Regions from separate parts of the Nocardiopsis sp. NPDC058789 genome, predicted to be linked through region 2. Evidence: riboswitches for the same ligand, from Rfam matches in the RefSeq annotation. Region 2 holds a riboswitch; each other region holds the start of a gene.
What was found. A riboswitch is a leader RNA that binds a small molecule or an ion and turns the genes downstream of it on or off. The one in region 2 is predicted to bind thiamine pyrophosphate.
Positions count from the first base shown of each region.

Region 1 (4,089 bases), on a different contig from region 2:
ATCCCCCCTCGGGCACCCCGGAGGAGGGCGCCGAGGGGGCCACGGCCGACGCCGACGGCGAGCGCCGGGAGACCGCACCGTCCGAGAACGGATCCGGGCCGAGCCACGGAACCGTACGCCTGCCCGAGGCCGGTCACGACGTCGAGGAGGTGCGCGGGTGAGGATCCCGACGCGGACGGCCCAGGAGCCTGGACGGAGCCTGCCCCGGGGCACGGTCCTGGTGGCGGCCGGTGCGTTCCTGCTGACCCTGGCCCTGCTCCTGCCGCTGTACGTGCACGACCGGGTCGCCCCGCACCCGGCCGACGCCTCCCTCGGCCTGCGCATGGTCGACGACGACGCCCGTTTCCTGGACACCGCGACCTGGACCCTGGCGGAGGGGGTCGACCTCGAACGGGACACCCGGGTGGAGGCCTCCGCGCACGGCGCCGACTGGTCGGCCTGGGAGATGACGGTGAACACCACCTCCTCGGAGCGGGTGCTCGACCACTGGAGCCGTCGGGTGATCGTGGACCGGGAGACCGGCCGGGCCGTGAACTGCTGCGGTGAGCACGTCGACGGAGACCGCGCGGTGCGCCAGGCCGGGCTGGTCCTGTACTGGCCGCCGGGGGCGCCCGAAGGGGACCACTCCTTCTACGACGCCGAGGTGCGCTCGGCGCCCTCGGTCGTGTTCGAGGAGGACGACGAGGTCGCCGGGGTGGCGGTGCGCCGCTACACACAGACCGTGGACGCCACCCAGGTCCCCGACTCCGCGCGGGACGTACCGGCCGCGTTGTTCGACCCAGACGCCGAGGGCACGGTCAGCGTGAACCGGTGGCTCACGGCGGAGCGGACCTTCTGGGTCGAGCCGACCACCGGCATCCTGGTGAACCTGGAGGAGAGCAGGTCCGAGACCCTGCGCCCGCAGAACGGCTCGGGCGAGGTGGAACTGCTCGACGCCGAGCTGGCGCTGGCGGAGGGACAGGTCTCCGGGTACGCCGAGCAGGCCCGGGTGCGGTCGCTGCTGCTGCGCGGACTCGACCTCTGGGCCCCCTGGACCCTGGGCCCGGTCGGTGCGGTCGCGGTCCTGGCCGGGCTGCTCGGTGCCTGGCGTGCCCGGCCCCCCGAGCAACCGGGGGAGCGTGCGCGGGAGGACGCCGGAACCGCCTGACCGCGCGGGGGACCGTGGGCGGATCGCATAGGATCGCGGCCATGTGCGGTCGCTATGCCCAGTCCAGGAACGTGCACCAACTCCAGCTGGCCTTCTCCCTCCCCGAGGAGGCAGTGGGCGCCGCGGGGGACCCACGCGCCTGGCCCCCTCTGGAGGAGCTCGACCCGGACTACAACGTCGCGCCGGGCAGCCCGGTGTACGCCGTGCTCGGGCCCCCGCCCCAGGGCCACCCCACCGGCGAACCCGGGCCGCGCTCCCTGCACACCATGCGCTGGGGCCTCGTGCCCTCCTGGGCCAAGGACCGCAACGTCGGCTACCGGATGATCAACGCCCGTGGCGAGACCGTCGCGGACAAGCCCGCCTTCCGGGTCGCCTACCGGCGCCGCCGCTGCCTCATCCCCGCCGACGCCTACTACGAGTGGCAGCTGCTCAACAGGGACGGCACCGCCGAGGCCAGCACGTCGCCCGTCACCGACCCCCAGCACCGGAAGCGCAAGGCGAAGGCGGCCAAGAAGCCCTTCTCCGTCCACTACCCGGGGGACGAGCCGCTCGCCATGGCCGGGATCTTCGAGCGCTGGCGCGACCCCGAGGTCGACGACCAGAACGACCCCGCCGCCTGGGTGTGGACCTGCGCCGTCATCACCACCGAGGCCGCGCCCGAACTCGCTCACATCCACGAACGCATGCCCGTCGTGGTGCCGCGCGAGGACTGGGCCGTCTGGCTCGATCCCACCACGGGCGCCGACGAGCTCGCCGACCTGCTGGACCGGACCCCGGTGGACCGGTTCGCGGTGGACGAGGTCTCCACCGACGTCAACAGCGTCAGGAACAACCGCCCCGACCTGCTGGAACCGGTGGAGGACGCCGTCCCCGCCGAACCGGAGACACTTTTCTGACCCGGGCGAGGCTGGACAGGCCCGGGGACGGCCTGTGTATGGTGTGCGAGGCCACGGGGGAGTGCTTCCCCCGGCCCGGGACACCGTGATCGAGATGTCCCGGCACGTTCGACGTGCGCACATGTGAATACGCAACGCGGGAGCTCGCGCCATGGCGGGCTGAGAGGGCGACTCAAGGGTGTCGCCGACCGCAGAACCTGTTCGGGTAATTCCGACGTAGGGAGGCATGCCATGACGGCTATCGACGGTCGTGACGTTTCCACCACCGACGAGCACCGGGTGACCACGGGTCCCATCATGGGATCTCGTAAGGTCCACGAGGAGATCACCACCCCCGGGGGCACGACCCTCCGCGTCCCGCGCCGCCGGGTGGATCTCAGCAACGGCAGCCACTTCGATCTGTACGACACCTCCGGCCCGTACACCGACGACTCCGCACACATCGACGTCCACCGGGGACTCCCGCGCACCCGCGCGTCCTGGGCACCGGCCCCCGTCGACGGCGCGGTCACCCAGCTGGCCCACGCCCGGGCCGGGACCATCACCCCCGAGATGCGTTTCGTGGCCGCCCGCGAGGGGGCCGACCCCGAGTTCGTCCGCGACGAGGTCGCGATCGGCCGCGCGGTCATCCCGGTCAACCGCAACCACCCCGAGTCCGAACCCACCATCATCGGCAAGAACTTCCTCGTGAAGATCAACGCCAACATCGGCAACTCCGCCGTCACCTCCTCGGTGCCCGAGGAGGTCGAGAAGATGGTGTGGGCGACCCGCTGGGGCGCCGACACCGTGATGGACCTGTCCACCGGCAAGCGCATCCACGAGACCCGCGAACGCATCATCCGCAACGCGCCGGTGCCCATCGGCACCGTCCCGATCTACCAGGCTCTGGAGAAGGTCGACGGCGACCCCACCAAGCTGAGCTGGGAGATCTACCGCGAGACCGTCATCGAGCAGGCCGAACAGGGCGTGGACTACATGACCGTCCACGCGGGCGTCCTGCTCCGGTACGTCCCGCTGGCCGCCCGCCGGGTGACCGGCATCGTCTCGCGCGGCGGCTCCATCATGGCCGCCTGGTGCCTGGCCCACCACCGGGAGAGCTTCCTCTACACGCACTTCGAGGAGCTCTGCGAGATCCTCCGCCGCTACGACGTCACCTTCTCCCTCGGTGACGGCCTGCGCCCCGGCTCCATCGCGGACGCCAACGACGAGGCCCAGTTCGCCGAACTGCGGACCCTCGGGGAGCTCACCCACATCGCCCGCTCGCACGACGTGCAGGTGATGATCGAGGGCCCCGGCCACGTGCCGATGGACAAGATCAAGGAGAACGTGCGCCTGGAGGAGGAGCTGTGCGGCGAGGCGCCGTTCTACACGCTCGGCCCCCTGGCCACGGACGTCGCTCCGGGCTACGACCACATCACCTCCGCGATCGGCGCCGCGCAGATCGGCTGGCACGGCACCGCGATGCTCTGCTACGTGACCCCCAAGGAGCACCTGGGGCTGCCCAACCGCGACGACGTCAAGACCGGCGTCATCACCTACAAGCTCGCCGCCCACGCCGCCGACGTCGCCAAGGGCCACGCCCGCGCCCAGGAGTGGGACGACGAGCTGTCCAGGGCGCGCTTCGAGTTCCGGTGGCAGGACCAGTTCCACCTGTCGCTGGACCCGGAGACCGCGCAGGCCTTCCACGACGAGACCCTGCCCGCCGAACCCGCCAAGACCGCGCACTTCTGCTCCATGTGCGGACCCAAGTTCTGCTCGATGAAGATCTCCCAGGACGTGCGCAGGTACGCCGAGGAGCACGGCCTGGACACCGTCGAGGCGATCGAGAGGGGCATGGCCGACAAGTCCGCCGAGTTCGCCGAGGGCGGCAACCGCGTCTACCTCCCGCTCGCCGACTAGTCGACGGGCGTGACGGGCCCGTCGCTCCGCAGGGGGCGGCGGGCCCTATGCGGGCTTGTGGGCACTGGCGACCAGGTGGACGCCGACGTAGTCGTCGGAGTCGGCGGCCCGCAGCTCCATCTCCACCAGCCGTGCCATGGAACGGGG
Region 1 is NZ_JBHYOW010000015.1:85,935-90,023, reverse strand. Features, by position in the region: gene ACFW3L_RS21580 (alpha-(1->3)-arabinofuranosyltransferase) at 1-161, shown strand, start outside; gene ACFW3L_RS21575 (DUF3068 domain-containing protein) at 158-1,147, shown strand; gene ACFW3L_RS21570 (SOS response-associated peptidase) at 1,189-2,043, shown strand; TPP riboswitch at 2,170-2,285, shown strand; gene thiC (phosphomethylpyrimidine synthase ThiC) at 2,275-3,942, shown strand; gene ACFW3L_RS21560 (class I SAM-dependent methyltransferase) at 3,988-4,089, opposite strand, start outside.
Region 1: it holds a riboswitch for thiamine pyrophosphate, as region 2 does, so the genes downstream of both, thiC (phosphomethylpyrimidine synthase ThiC) here and thiO (glycine oxidase ThiO) in region 2, are expected to answer to the same signal.

Region 2 (4,089 bases):
CGGTAGGGGACGGGACCAAACCCGTCGGTAACGGTCCGTTCGCGTGTCGTCACCGGGGGTTCGCGCGGTGTGTCGGAACGGGTGATCGTCCCAGGTCCGGAGCCCCGGACCACCGCACCGGAGTCCTCCCGGCGGACTCAGACCACGTCGGGGCTGGAGGCCCTGGCGTGGCGGCGGACCGGGATGCGTCCGGCCAGCCGCGCACCGCGACCGGCGCGCACGGCGTCGCGCATCGCCGCCGCCATCCGCACCGGCTCCCGGGCGCGTGTCACGGCCGTGGCCAACAACACCGCGTCGCACCCGAGCTCCATCGCCAGGGCGGCGTCGCTCGCCGTCCCGATGCCCGCGTCCACGATCACCGGGACCTCGGCCTGTTCGACGATCAGCTCCAGGTTGTGCGGGTTGCGGATGCCCAGGCCCGAACCGATCGGCGCGGCCAGCGGCATCACGGCGGCGCAGCCCAACTGCTCCAGGCGACGGGCCAGCACCGGGTCGTCGTTGGTGTAGGGCAGGACAGTGAAGCCGTCGTCGACCAGCGCCTCCGCGGCGTCCAGTAGTTCCACCGGGTCGGGCAGGAGGGTGTGCTCGTCGGCGACCACCTCCAGCTTCACCCAGTCGGTGCCCAGGGCCTCACGGCCGAGCCTCGCGGTGCGCACGGCGTCCACGGCGGTGAAGCACCCGGCGGTGTTGGGCAGCGGGCGGATGCGGTTGCGCTCCAGGACGTCCCACACCGACCCCTGGGTGCCCGGGGTGATCCGGCGCATGGCCACGGTGGTGAGTTCGGTTCCCGACGCCAGGAGGGCGTCCTCCAGGACCTCCAGCGAGGGCGCCCCGCCGGTGCCGGTGATGAGTCGGGACCCGAAGGAGACCCCCGAGATGACCAGCGGGTCCTCCGACACGTGTGCCGCGACGGTCACGGACTCGGACGTCTGTGTCATGGTTCAGCCTCCCTGTACGGCGGTGAGCACGTCCACGCGGTCGCCCGCGGAGAGCTCGGTGTCCGTCCAGGCGGTGCGTCGCACCACCTCGTCGTTGACCGCGACGGCGATCCCGCCGGGGACGGCGCCGTCCCCGGCGTCGGTGAGGTCGCGCACGACCCCGTCCACGGTGGTCGCCTCGCTGTCCCGGGCCTGTCCGTTGATGATCAGTTCCACTGCTACTCCCACGTCCGTCTGCTGGCTGAGAACCGGCGCGCGTACGGGGGCAGCGCGCCGGTGGTGAGTGCCTCGGCCATGACCTCCCCGGTCACCGGGGCCAGCAGGACCCCGTGCCGAAAGTGTCCGGCGGCCAGGTGCAGTCCCGGGACCCGTGTGGGCCCCAGGAGGGGTTCGTTGTCGGGGGAACCCGGCCGCAGCCCCACGCAGGTCTCGACGACCTCCAGCTCGCTCACCCCCGGGACGAGCTCGCGCGCGTCCCGCAGGACCTGCCAGAGCCCGCCGACCGTCAGGGAGGTGTCGTGGCCCAGCTCCTCCTGGGTGGCGCCGACGATCACCTCGCCGTCGGCCCGGGGCACCAGGTAGACGGGGAACCCGCGCACCAGGCCGCGCACGGTGCGCGTGACCAGCGGCGGTTCCCCGGCGGGCACCCGGGCGCGCAGCAGCTGCCCCTTGACCGGGCGCAGCGGCGGAACCACCGGTTCGGGCACCCGTACCCGGTCGCCCCAGCATCCGGCGGCGAGCACCACCTGCGCGGCGGGCAGTGCGGTCCCGTCGGCCAGGCGTACGCCCAGGCGCGCGCCGTCAGCCCCGGGGGAGGTGATCTCCTCCGCGTACCCGGGGACCTCGCGAACGCCCGCCCGCTCCCCGGCCCGCGCCAGGGCCAGGAGCAGCGCGCGCGGGTTCACGGAGTGGTCCTCGGGGGCCAGCACGCCACCGCGCACGCCCGGAGCGAGCGTGGGTTCGAGGCGTCGGCACTCGCGGCTGGTGAGCCGCTGGGTGGGGATGCCCAGGCGCTGTTGGAGCGCGTGGAGGTCGGTGAGGACCGCGAGGTCGTCGCGGTCGAAGGCGACCAGCAGCGTCCCGGTGCGGCGGTGGCCGACGTCGATCCCGCTGGCCTCCTGGAGTTCGGCGACGAAGTCGTCGTAGAGGCGCGCCGAGCGCACCCCGAGCTCCATGAGCTCCTCCTCGCCGAAGACCGCCTCGGTCGCGGGGGTGAGCATGCCCGCCGCGACGGTCGAGGAGGCGCGGGCGTCGGAGGGCGCCGTGACGGGGTCGGGCTCGACCAGGGTCACGGACAGGCCGCGCTGGGCGGCCCGCCAGGCAGTGACCCGGCCGATGACGCCGCCGCCGACCACGACCACCGCATTGGTGGGATGAATCGTCTTCTGTGGGGGAACCTCGTTGCTGCGCACGGCGCCGTGTTCCACTCCCTTCGCCGGAATGACCCGGATCAGGTTCGTGCGGTCGGAGGCGGTGAGCCTCCCTCTCAGCCGGGTCCACCCGGCTCCCGCGGGACATGTCCTCGCCCTCATCCTAGGACAACCCGTCCAGGGCGGTCGTGGCGGGGATCTCCCAGGCGGGGCGTCCGGGGGCGGGGCGATGGTCTCCGGAGCCCGGCCGGGTGTGGCAGATTGGGTGGGTGACACAAAGCGATCGTGAACTCGACGAACTCGTCGGCGAATGGCTGACCCTGCGTGAGGCGGCCGCGCCGCTGGGCGTGAGCCCCAACCGCATCAAGACGCTCATCCGCGAGAACCGCCTCATGGGCGTGGTGCGCGGTGGCGAACTCTGCATCCCCGCCGCCTTCCTGGACGGCCCGGACCTGGTCAAGGGTCTGCCGGGCACCATCGTGCTGCTGACCGACGCCGGTTTCTCCACCGAGGAGGCCCTGCGTTGGCTGTTCACCCCGGACGACACCCTGCCGGGCACGCCGATCCAGGCCATGCGGGAGAACCGGGGCACCGAGGTCCGTCGGCGGGCCCAGGGCATGGCCTTCTGAGCCGTCCACGGCCCGGGGACGCACCACCCCGGTGACGTCCCCCGGGCCGTTGGTTAGGGTGGGGCGCGTGAGGACGAGCCACGGAACCAGCCTGCGCGAGCGCCTGGACGCATCCCTTCTGTACCTGTGCACCGACGCCCGGACCGAGAGCGGTGATCTCGCGGAGTTCGCGGACGCCGCCCTGGCCGGAGGCGTGGACATCATCCAGCTCCGGGACAAGGGCTTGGAGGCCCGCCAGGAACTGGCCGCCCTGGAGGTCCTGCGGGAGGCGTGCGAGCGCCACGGGGCCCTGCTCGCCGTCAACGACCGCGCCGACATCGCCCGCGCGGTACGCGCCGACGTCCTGCACCTGGGCCAGCGCGACCTGCCGGTTCCCCTGGCCCGCGACATCATCGGCGCCGACCCGCTGGTCGGCCGCTCCAACAACGACCCCGAGGCCGCCGCCCGTTCGGCGGAGGAGCCCGGGAGCGACTACTTCTGCGTGGGCCCGACCTGGGCGACCCCGACCAAGCCGGGCCGCCCGGCGGCCGGACTCGAACTGGTGGAGCGCGCGGCCGCGCTCGGCACCGACCGGCCCTGGTTCGCGATCGGCGGCATCGACCTGGAGAACGTGGACCGGGTGCTGGACGCCGGGGCCACCCGCGTGGTCGTGGTGCGCGCCGTCACCGAGGCCGAGGATCCGCGAGCGGCGGCCAGCGCGCTCCGGGCCCGCCTGACCGCACGGCGCGGCGACGCCTGACCGTCGCGAAAACCCGGTGACCTCGACGGCCGTCCCGGGGATACTGGTCCACCATGGATGAGGTCGAGGTCGTCGTCGCCCACTCCGAGCGCGCGACACTGCGCGTCGGTGACGTGTTCCTGAAGGTGGACGCCGACCAGGCGCGTGTCGACGTCGAGGTCGAGGCGATGTCCCTCGCGCCGGTCCCGACCCCGGAGGTTCTCTGGCGCAGGCCGCCCGTGCTCGCGATCGCCGCGCTCCCGGGGACGGCCCTGGGCCGTCTGGGCGAGCCGTCGACCGCCTCGTCGGCGGCCTGGACCGCGGTGGGCGCCGCCGTCCGGAGACTGCACGAGGCTCCGCCACCTCCCTGGCCCGGCCGACGCCGCCGGGACCCCGGCGAGTGGGCGGCGGAGCTCGACCGGGAGTGCGAACTC
Region 2 is NZ_JBHYOW010000013.1:23,848-27,936, reverse strand. Features, by position in the region: gene ACFW3L_RS19710 (thiazole synthase) at 138-938, opposite strand; gene thiS (sulfur carrier protein ThiS) at 942-1,154, opposite strand; gene thiO (glycine oxidase ThiO) at 1,157-2,350, opposite strand; TPP riboswitch at 2,349-2,459, opposite strand; gene ACFW3L_RS19695 (Rv2175c family DNA-binding protein) at 2,578-2,937, shown strand; gene thiE (thiamine phosphate synthase) at 3,005-3,676, shown strand; gene ACFW3L_RS19685 (phosphotransferase family protein) at 3,730-4,089, shown strand, end outside.

Region 3 (4,089 bases), on a different contig from region 2:
GCGGTACGGCTTCGACGACGAACAGGTCGGGACGACCTCCCTCAACCTCGCCGTGGACCAGGAGGACGGGGGCTCCCTGGGGTACCAGGCCGGGTCCACCTTCAAGACGTACACGCTGGCGGCGGCCCTGGAGAAGGGCCTGGGGTACGGGACCAGCTTCTCCTCGCCCAAGAACCTGTCCCTGAGCGGGATGTCCGACTGTGAGGGCACCAGGATGTCCTCGTGGAGCATCCGCAACGCCGGGGAGAGCGACGACGGCAGCCACAACATGATCAGCGCGACCAAGGGGTCGGTGAACACCTACTTCGCCCAGCTCCAGAAGCGCGTCGGCCTGTGCGAGACCTCGGAGATGGCGGAGAAGGCCGGGGTGCACCGCGCGGACGGCGGCGACCTCGGGGTGTGGAGCTCCTTCACGCTCGGGGACCAGGAGGTGTCCCCGCTGACCGTCGCCTCCTCCTACGCGACCTTCGCCGCGAGGGGCGAGTACTGCGAGCCGCGCCCGGTGCGCATGGTGACCGAGGAGGGCACCGGCGAGGAGCTCAAGACGACCTCGGAGTGCGAGCGCACGGTCAAGCAGGACGCCGCCGACGGCGTCAACCACCTGCTCCAGCAGACCTTCGACGGGGGTACGGCCAACGGGCTGGACCTGGGGCGTCCGGCCGCGGGCAAGACCGGGACCACCGACGGGGCCGCCTACGCCTGGTTCGCCGGGTACACGCCGAACCTCTCCTCGGCCGTGGTCGTGGGCGACGTGCGCGGCGGTGAGGAGAACCCGCTCCAGGGCGTGACGATCGGCGGGCAGCACTTCGAGATCGTCTACGGGGGCACCCTGCCCGGCCCGATCTGGCAGGAGAGCATGCGCGGCGCCACCAAGCACCTGCCCTCGGACGCGTTCGCGGGGTCGCCGGGCGCCTTCGGCGACCCGAAGACCGAGCCTCCCGAGCAGCGGGGCGGTGACGACGACGATGACGACGAGGGCGGGAGCGACACGGACGCCGAGGACGCGGAGGATCTCGCGGACGGCACCGGCGGAGGCGGGACCGGCGAAGGCGGCACGGGAGACGACGGGGGCACCTAGACGCCTTCGGAAGCAGCCCCCCGGTCCGGTGACCACGGGAGACCGTCGCGAGGCGGACCGGCCGCCGGGCCGGGAGGCGGGCCGCCGTTCCGATCCGGACCGTCACCCGGTTCTCACCTTCCGTGGTCTGGACCTTGACAGGTCTAGACCACTCTTGCTTAGGTGACGTCACCCCCCTGCGGCGCGCGGTCGGACGCAGCGCCGCACCCTAGGAGTGTGATCACGTGATCCGACGTCTCCTGAGTCAGCTCGCGGTGCTCGGCGCCATCGCGGCTGTGCTCGTTGCCCTCCCCGCGACCGTCGCGACGGCGGCCACCGCCTGCGCGACGGCCTGGAGCTCCTCCGCCGTCTACACCGGCGGCGGCCAGGTCTCCTTCGAAGGCCGCAACTACACCGCCAAGTGGTGGACGCAGAACGAGCGTCCCGGAACCTCGGACGTCTGGGCCGACCAGGGCCCCTGCGGAAACGACGGGGGCGGCGAACAGCCCGGTCCCAGCGACTTCGTCGTCAGCGAGGCCCAGTTCAACCAGATGTTCCCGAACCGGAACCCCTTCTACACCTACTCCGGCCTCACCGACGCCCTGAGCTCCTACCCGGGCTTCACCAACACCGGAAGCGTCGAGGTGCAGCGGCGCGAGGCCGCCGCCTTCCTGGCCAACGTCAGCCACGAGACCGGCGGGCTGGTGTACATCAAGGAGATCAACGAGGACAACTACCCGCACTACTGCGACCCGAGCCAGCCCTTCGGCTGCCCGGCCGGTCAGGACGCCTACTACGGCAAGGGCCCGATCCAGCTGAGCTGGAACTACAACTACAAGGCCGCCGGGGACGCCCTCGGCATCGACCTGCTGAACAACCCCTACCTCGTCGAGCAGGACGCCGCGATCGCCTGGCGGACCGGACTCTGGTTCTGGAACACCCAGAGCGGTGCCGGGACGATGTCGGGGCACACCGCCATCGTTGACGGCCACGGCTTCGGTGAGTCGATCCGTTCCATCAACGGGTCCATCGAGTGCAACGGCGGCAACCCGGGACAGGTGCAGAGCCGCATCAACACCTTCACGCAGTTCGCCCAGATCCTCGGCACCACCACGGGGTCGAACCTGAGCTGCTGACCCCGGGTGCGTCGACGCACCCGTGGCGGCACCCGAGCGGGGGTGCGACCGGCGAGCACCGCCGGGCGCATCCCCGCTCCTGCGTGTCCCGAGGGAAGGTCTTCACCGCGCATCCTGTTTGCCCCATAATGGAGGCAATCCGACAGGGGAGCGCGTGAGCGCTGAGAGTGCGGCACCCGGCCGCAGACCCTTACACACCTGATCTGGGTCATGCCAGCGAAGGAAGTCGTAGGAAACCGCCGTCGTGCGTGCGCCAGCGCGCGCCCGACCGGCGCTCTTGGCCACATGGGCCCTCGTCACCCCGACGAAGGGACATCAACCAGCATGAGTACCGAGAACCGCGGGACCGGCACCGGAACCACCGCGGAGCCCGTGGGCCGCGTCCAGGAGATCCTCGCCAAGGCCCGGAGCTGGCGCACCGTCGACATCGTCGTGGCCGCCGTGATCGGCGTCGCGGTCGGCGTCGTCTTCTGGCTGTGGAACATCGTCTGGTCGGTCACCACACCGCTGTTCGTGGCGTTCCCGCCCGGGCAGGCCGTCGTCTACGGCATGTGGCTGATCTCCGGCGTGCTCGGCGGGCTCATCATCCGCAAGCCCGGCGCGGCCCTGCTCACCTCGATCGCCGCGGCCTCCGTCTCGGCCGTGCTGGGCACCCAGTGGGGGGTCATGGTCGTCGTCGACGGCACCCTCCAGGGGTTGCTGCCCGAACTGGTCTTCCTCGCCTTCGCCTACCGGCGCTGGAACATGGGCGTGGCCGTGCTCGCGGCCGCCGTGGCCGGGCTCTCCCCGGCCATCCGCGACAACATCGCCTACAACGTCACCTGGCCCCTTGAGTACCAGCTCACCTACGGCGTGATCGTGGTCCTCAGCGCGGCCGTCATCGCGGGCGTGGGCGCGCGCCTGCTCACCACGGCGCTGGCCAGGTCCGGCGCGCTGGCCCCCTTCCCCTCGGCCAGGGGCTGACCCGTGACACGACCGAACGCGCGCGGGGCTCGCGTCGAACTCTCCGGCTGGGGATGGAAGCACTCCGGCCGTGACACCCACGCCCTGCGCGGAGTGGACCTGACCGTCGAACCGGGGGAGCGGGTCCTGCTGCTCGGGGCCTCGGGCGCGGGGAAGTCCACCCTGCTGCACTCCCTGGCCGGGCTCACCGGCGAGGACGGCGCCATCAGCGGGGAGCACGAGGGCTCGCTGCTGGTGGACGGCGCCCCCGCCGACCGGGGCCGCGGCGGGGTCGGACTGGTCAGCCAGGACCCCGAGACCCAGCTCGTGATGGCCCGGGCCGGGGACGACGTCGCCTTCGGGTTGGAGAACCTGGGGGTGGACCCCGAGGACATCTGGCCCCGGGTCGAGCGCTCCCTGACGGAGGTCGGCTTCCCCTACGGCCTCCGGCACTCCACGGGCGCCCTCTCCGGAGGTGAGAAGCAGCGCCTGGTCATCGCCGGTGCGCTGGCCATGCGGCCGCGTCTGCTGCTCCTGGACGAACCCACCGCCAACCTCGACCCGGCCGGGGCCGTGCTCGTGCGCGACCTGCTCTCCCGCCTGCTCGCGGAGACCGAGGCCACCCTCGTGCTGGTCGAGCACCGGGTGGCCGACGTCGTCGACCTGGTGGACCGGGTCGTGGTGGTCGAACCCGGCGGGGGAGTGATCGCGGACGGCGCCCCGGCGCGGGTGTTCGCGGAACACGGCCGTTCGCTGGCCGACCAGGGCGTGTGGATCCCCGGGAACGAACCCGTCCCCGAGCTCACGCCCGCTCCCGGCGGCGTGCCCCTGGTGGAGACCGTCGGCGTCAGCGCCCGCACCCCCTTCCAGGTGGGCGTGCGCGCCGCCCCCCGGCGGACGGTGCTCGACGACGTGAACGTCATGCTGTCCGCCGGAACCGCCACCGCACTCACC
Region 3 is NZ_JBHYOW010000009.1:152,554-156,642, reverse strand. Features, by position in the region: gene ACFW3L_RS15560 (transglycosylase domain-containing protein) at 1-1,078, shown strand, start outside; gene ACFW3L_RS15555 (glycoside hydrolase family 19 protein) at 1,303-2,193, shown strand; TPP riboswitch at 2,328-2,435, shown strand; gene ACFW3L_RS15550 (ECF transporter S component) at 2,518-3,156, shown strand; gene ACFW3L_RS15545 (ABC transporter ATP-binding protein) at 3,160-4,089, shown strand, end outside.
Region 3: it holds a riboswitch for thiamine pyrophosphate, as region 2 does, so the genes downstream of both, ACFW3L_RS15550 (ECF transporter S component) here and thiO (glycine oxidase ThiO) in region 2, are expected to answer to the same signal.

Region 4 (4,089 bases), on a different contig from region 2:
CATCTCCCACTACCAGGCGCTCAGCACGGCGCTCGCCGCCACCGTCGGCGTCGGCAACATCGCCGGTGTGGGTCTGGCCATCGGCATCGGCGGCCCGGGCGCCCTGTTCTGGATGTGGGTCACCGGCCTCGTGGGCATGGCCACCAAGTACAGCGAGGCCCTCCTGGGCGTCAAGTACCGCACCAGGGACGAGAAGGGCGAGCAGGCCGGCGGCCCGATGTACTACCTCCGCAACGGTCTGCCCGGCGGCCTCGGGGTCTTCCTCGGCGGCGCCTTCGCGGTCTTCGGCGGCATCGCGGCCTTCGGTATCGGCAACGGCACCCAGGCCGAGGCCGTCTCCAGCTCGATCAACAACATCACCGGCATCGACCCCCGCATCATCGGTGTCGTGCTGATGGTCCTCGTCGCCGTCGTCATCCTCGGCGGTATCAAGAGCATCGGCCGCTTCGCCTCCGCGATCGTGCCGTTCATGATCATCGGGTTCATCTTCATGAACCTGCTGGTGCTGATGATCAACTGGGAGCAGCTGCTCCCGGCCTTCCAGCTCGTCTTCACGGACGCCTTCACCGGCACCTCCGCCGCCGGCGGGTTCGCGGGCGCCGCGCTCATGCTGGTCATCCGTACCGGTGTCGCGCGCGGCATCTTCTCGAACGAGTCCGGGCTGGGCACCGGCGCCATCGCCGCCGCCTCGGCCAAGACCACCCAGCCGGTCCGTCAGGCCATGGTGTCGATGACGCAGACCTTCATCGACACGATCATCATGGTCACCCTGACCGCCCTGATGATCATCACCTCCGGCCTGTGGAACGCCCCGGAGAGCGCCGGGTACGACCCGGACAGCAAGGGCGTGCTGCTCACCTCCGGATCCATGGAGCAGGGCCTGGGCCAGCTCAGCCCGGCCCTGGGCTCCTTCGGCGTGGTCTTCATCGCCTGCGCGGTGGCGGTCTTCGCGTACACGACGATCCTCGGCTGGTCGTACTACGGCGAACGCTGCATGGTGTACCTGGCCAAGGGCAAGCGCTACCTGGTCCTGCCCTACCGCCTGGTGTTCATCGGGGTCGTCTACGTCGGCGCGACCGCCAGCATCGAGTCGGTCTGGCTGTTCAGCGACATCGCCAACGGTCTGATGGCACTGCCGAACCTGGTGGGTCTGATCCTGCTCTCCCCGGTGGTGGTCGCGGAGACACGGAAGTTCTTCGGCCATCCCGAGTGGAAGAACCCGGACGTGATCATGGACGACGTCAGCAAGTAGTGCGCTCCGGCCGGGGGACGGGTCCCCCGGCCGACGACGAGGGGGACCGGCCACGGTGGCCGGTCCCCCCTTCGCGTGGTGTCGTCCGTTCACCACCAGGCGTGGAAGTGGTGCACCGGTCCCTGGCCGTCGCCCGCGTGGATCTCGTCGGCGTGGCGCAGGGCCTCGGTGAGGTAGGCCTTGGCGTCGGAAACGGCGGCCACCGTGTCCGGGCGCTGGGGGAGGAGGGCGGCGATCGAGGAGGAGAGCGTGCAGCCGGTGCCGTGGGTGTTGCGGGTGGCCACCCGCCCGGCACGGAACTCCACCGGCTCCGAGACGCCGTCGACCAGCAGGTCGACACTCTCCTCACCGGGCAGGTGCCCGCCCTTGAGCAGGACGCGGCGCGGACCGAGTTCGAGGAGGCGTTCGGCCTGTCCCCGCATCTCCTTGAGGCCGGTGGCCTCGGTCTCGCCGAGCAGGTCGGCGGCCTCGGGGAGGTTGGGGGTGAGCAGGTCGGCGCGCGGCAGCAGGACGGTGCGCAGGGCCTCGATCGCGGACCGCTCCAGGAGGCGGTCACCGCTCTTGGCCACCATCACCGGGTCCACGACCACGTTCGGCAGCGCGTAGCGGTCGACGGCGGCCGCGACCGCCTCGGTGACCTCCGACGTGGACAGCATCCCCACCTTGACCGCGTGCACGGTCGCGTCGGTGAACAGGGTGTCCATCTGGTCGGTGACGAAGGACGCGGGGACACCGTGGACCCCGGTGACCCCGCGTGTGGACTGGGCGGTCAACGCCGTCACCACGGTCATCCCGAAGACCCCGTGGGCGGAGAACGACTTCAGGTCGGCCTGGACACCGGCGCCCCCGCTGGGGTCGCTTCCGGCGATGGACACGACGTTGTACGCGCTCATTGGCGTTCCTTCGCTAGTACGAACTAGGGCAGGTTCGACGGGTGTGCTCTCAGCCGGGAGGACTCTCTCCGGCACCCCGCGCCGCCGGGGCCTCGCGGCCCCGGCATCAGTGTTGGTCTGTGGTGGTTTCGACTGTAGTGGACGGTCCGCCGGGGCGGACCGCCCCCCTCCGCGCGGTCAGACGGTGACGTTGTGGCGGGTCTCCACCTGCTCCTGCTGGGCGTGCTTGCGCCGCTCCCAGACGATCATGCCGACGACCACCACGAAGCCGCCGACCGCGAAGGCCAGCGTCACGGGGACGTCGCTCATCGGAACCAGATCGCGGTTGTGGTCCTGCCACGGCCACAGGGCGCGCAGCGAACCGGCCATCAGACCGGTGAGCACCACGAGGGTGATGTGGTGGTGGTTCTCCAGCAGGAACTGGAGCACCTTCACGAACAGGGCCAGACCGGTGATCATGCCCAGCACGAAGACGGTGATGTAGGGCAGGTCAGCCGCGCGCAGGGCGGCCATGGTCGGCTCGTACAGGCCCAGGATCAGCAGGATGAAGGAACCCGACAGGCCCGGCAGCACCAGGGCGCAGATGGCGACGGCGGCCGCGAAGAAGACGATCACCGGGTGGGTGGGCAGGTTGGCGCCGGGCAGGCCGGTGAGCAGGAAGGCGAGCACCGCGAAGACCAGGGCCACCGCGTAGTGCCAGGCCTTCCACTTCTTGCCCGCGCCGGTGTAGGGGATCCACAGGCAGGCCAGGACCAGGCCGAAGAACAGCGCGTACGCGTACTGCTCGTAGACCTCCACCAGCGGGGCGAGGAAGATGGCGGCCAGGATGAGCGCGACGGCCATGCCGATGAGGGCGGGGACGAGCACCGACCAGTCCACCTGGCGGAACTGCTCCTGGGCGCGCTCCTTGCCGCGGCCCCGGGGAACGTCCGTGACGTAGCGCTTGATGCCGCTGACCACGTGGCCCGCGCCACCGATCAGCTTGTCGTAGAGGCCGACCATCAGCGCGACCGTGCCGCCGCTGATGCCGGGCAGTGCCTCGGAGGTGCCGACGGCGCCGCCGCGCACCGCGTTGAAGATGTAGGAGCCTACTGACTTGGCCATGTTGTCGGGCGCTGGCCCGGGGGGTTCCCGGGAGAGGGCGCCGTCCTCCGTCCTGATGGGGTCGCCGGTCCGTGCGAACGGTCGACCGGCGGGTCAAAGGGGTGCTGTACCACGCGGGTCATGGAGGCGACCTCCACCGGTTCGATGCTCCGGCCCGCGCGGGGATGTGTGCCGCCCGGGCCGTGCGAGGGGGAGGAGAGCCGTCAGGCCCCGGGCCGGGCAGTGCCGATTCTAGCGGCGCCGGACGGGGTGAAGGCGTCCGATCGCCCGGAGAATCCGGGTTTTGGTCAGGTATCAGTCCGCGAGGTCCGTGGTCCGAAAACGGATCGTGACGACGACGGCGTGGAACCGGTCTCAGATCCGGCGCGAACCGGACAGTCGCGAGGTCGGAACGGCGGGCGCGGCCGGGTCCTCCCCGGCCACCGACGCCGCCCACCGGTAGTCCTGCTTGCCCACCGCCGTGCGTCGCACCCTGTCCACGAAGTGCACCGTCCGAGGCACCTTGAACCCGGCCAGGCGCACCCGGCAGTGCGCCCGCAGCGCGCCCTCGTCCCGAGCCGAACCGGAGGCCAGCGACACCAGGGCCGTCACCTTCTGGCCCAGCCTCTCGTCCGGGGAGGGCACCACGATCACGTCCTCCACCGAGGGGTGCGCCTTGAGCACGGCCTCCACCTCCTCGGGGTAGACCTTCTCCCCGGCGGTGTTGATCACCACGCTGCCCCGGCCCAGCAGCACGATGGAACCGTCTCCGGCCCTCGTGCCGTAGTCGCCCGACAGCGCCCAGCGCCGCCCGTCACCGTCCGTGGGGAACGTGCGCGCGGTGGCGATCGGATCGTTGTA
Region 4 is NZ_JBHYOW010000004.1:147,492-151,580, reverse strand. Features, by position in the region: gene ACFW3L_RS06775 (alanine/glycine:cation symporter family protein) at 1-1,252, shown strand, start outside; gene thiD (bifunctional hydroxymethylpyrimidine kinase/phosphomethylpyrimidine kinase) at 1,342-2,145, opposite strand; TPP riboswitch at 2,134-2,234, opposite strand; gene ACFW3L_RS06765 (DUF368 domain-containing protein) at 2,323-3,249, opposite strand; gene ACFW3L_RS06760 (acyl-CoA synthetase) at 3,604-4,089, opposite strand, start outside.
Region 4: it holds a riboswitch for thiamine pyrophosphate, as region 2 does, so the genes downstream of both, thiD (bifunctional hydroxymethylpyrimidine kinase/phosphomethylpyrimidine kinase) here and thiO (glycine oxidase ThiO) in region 2, are expected to answer to the same signal.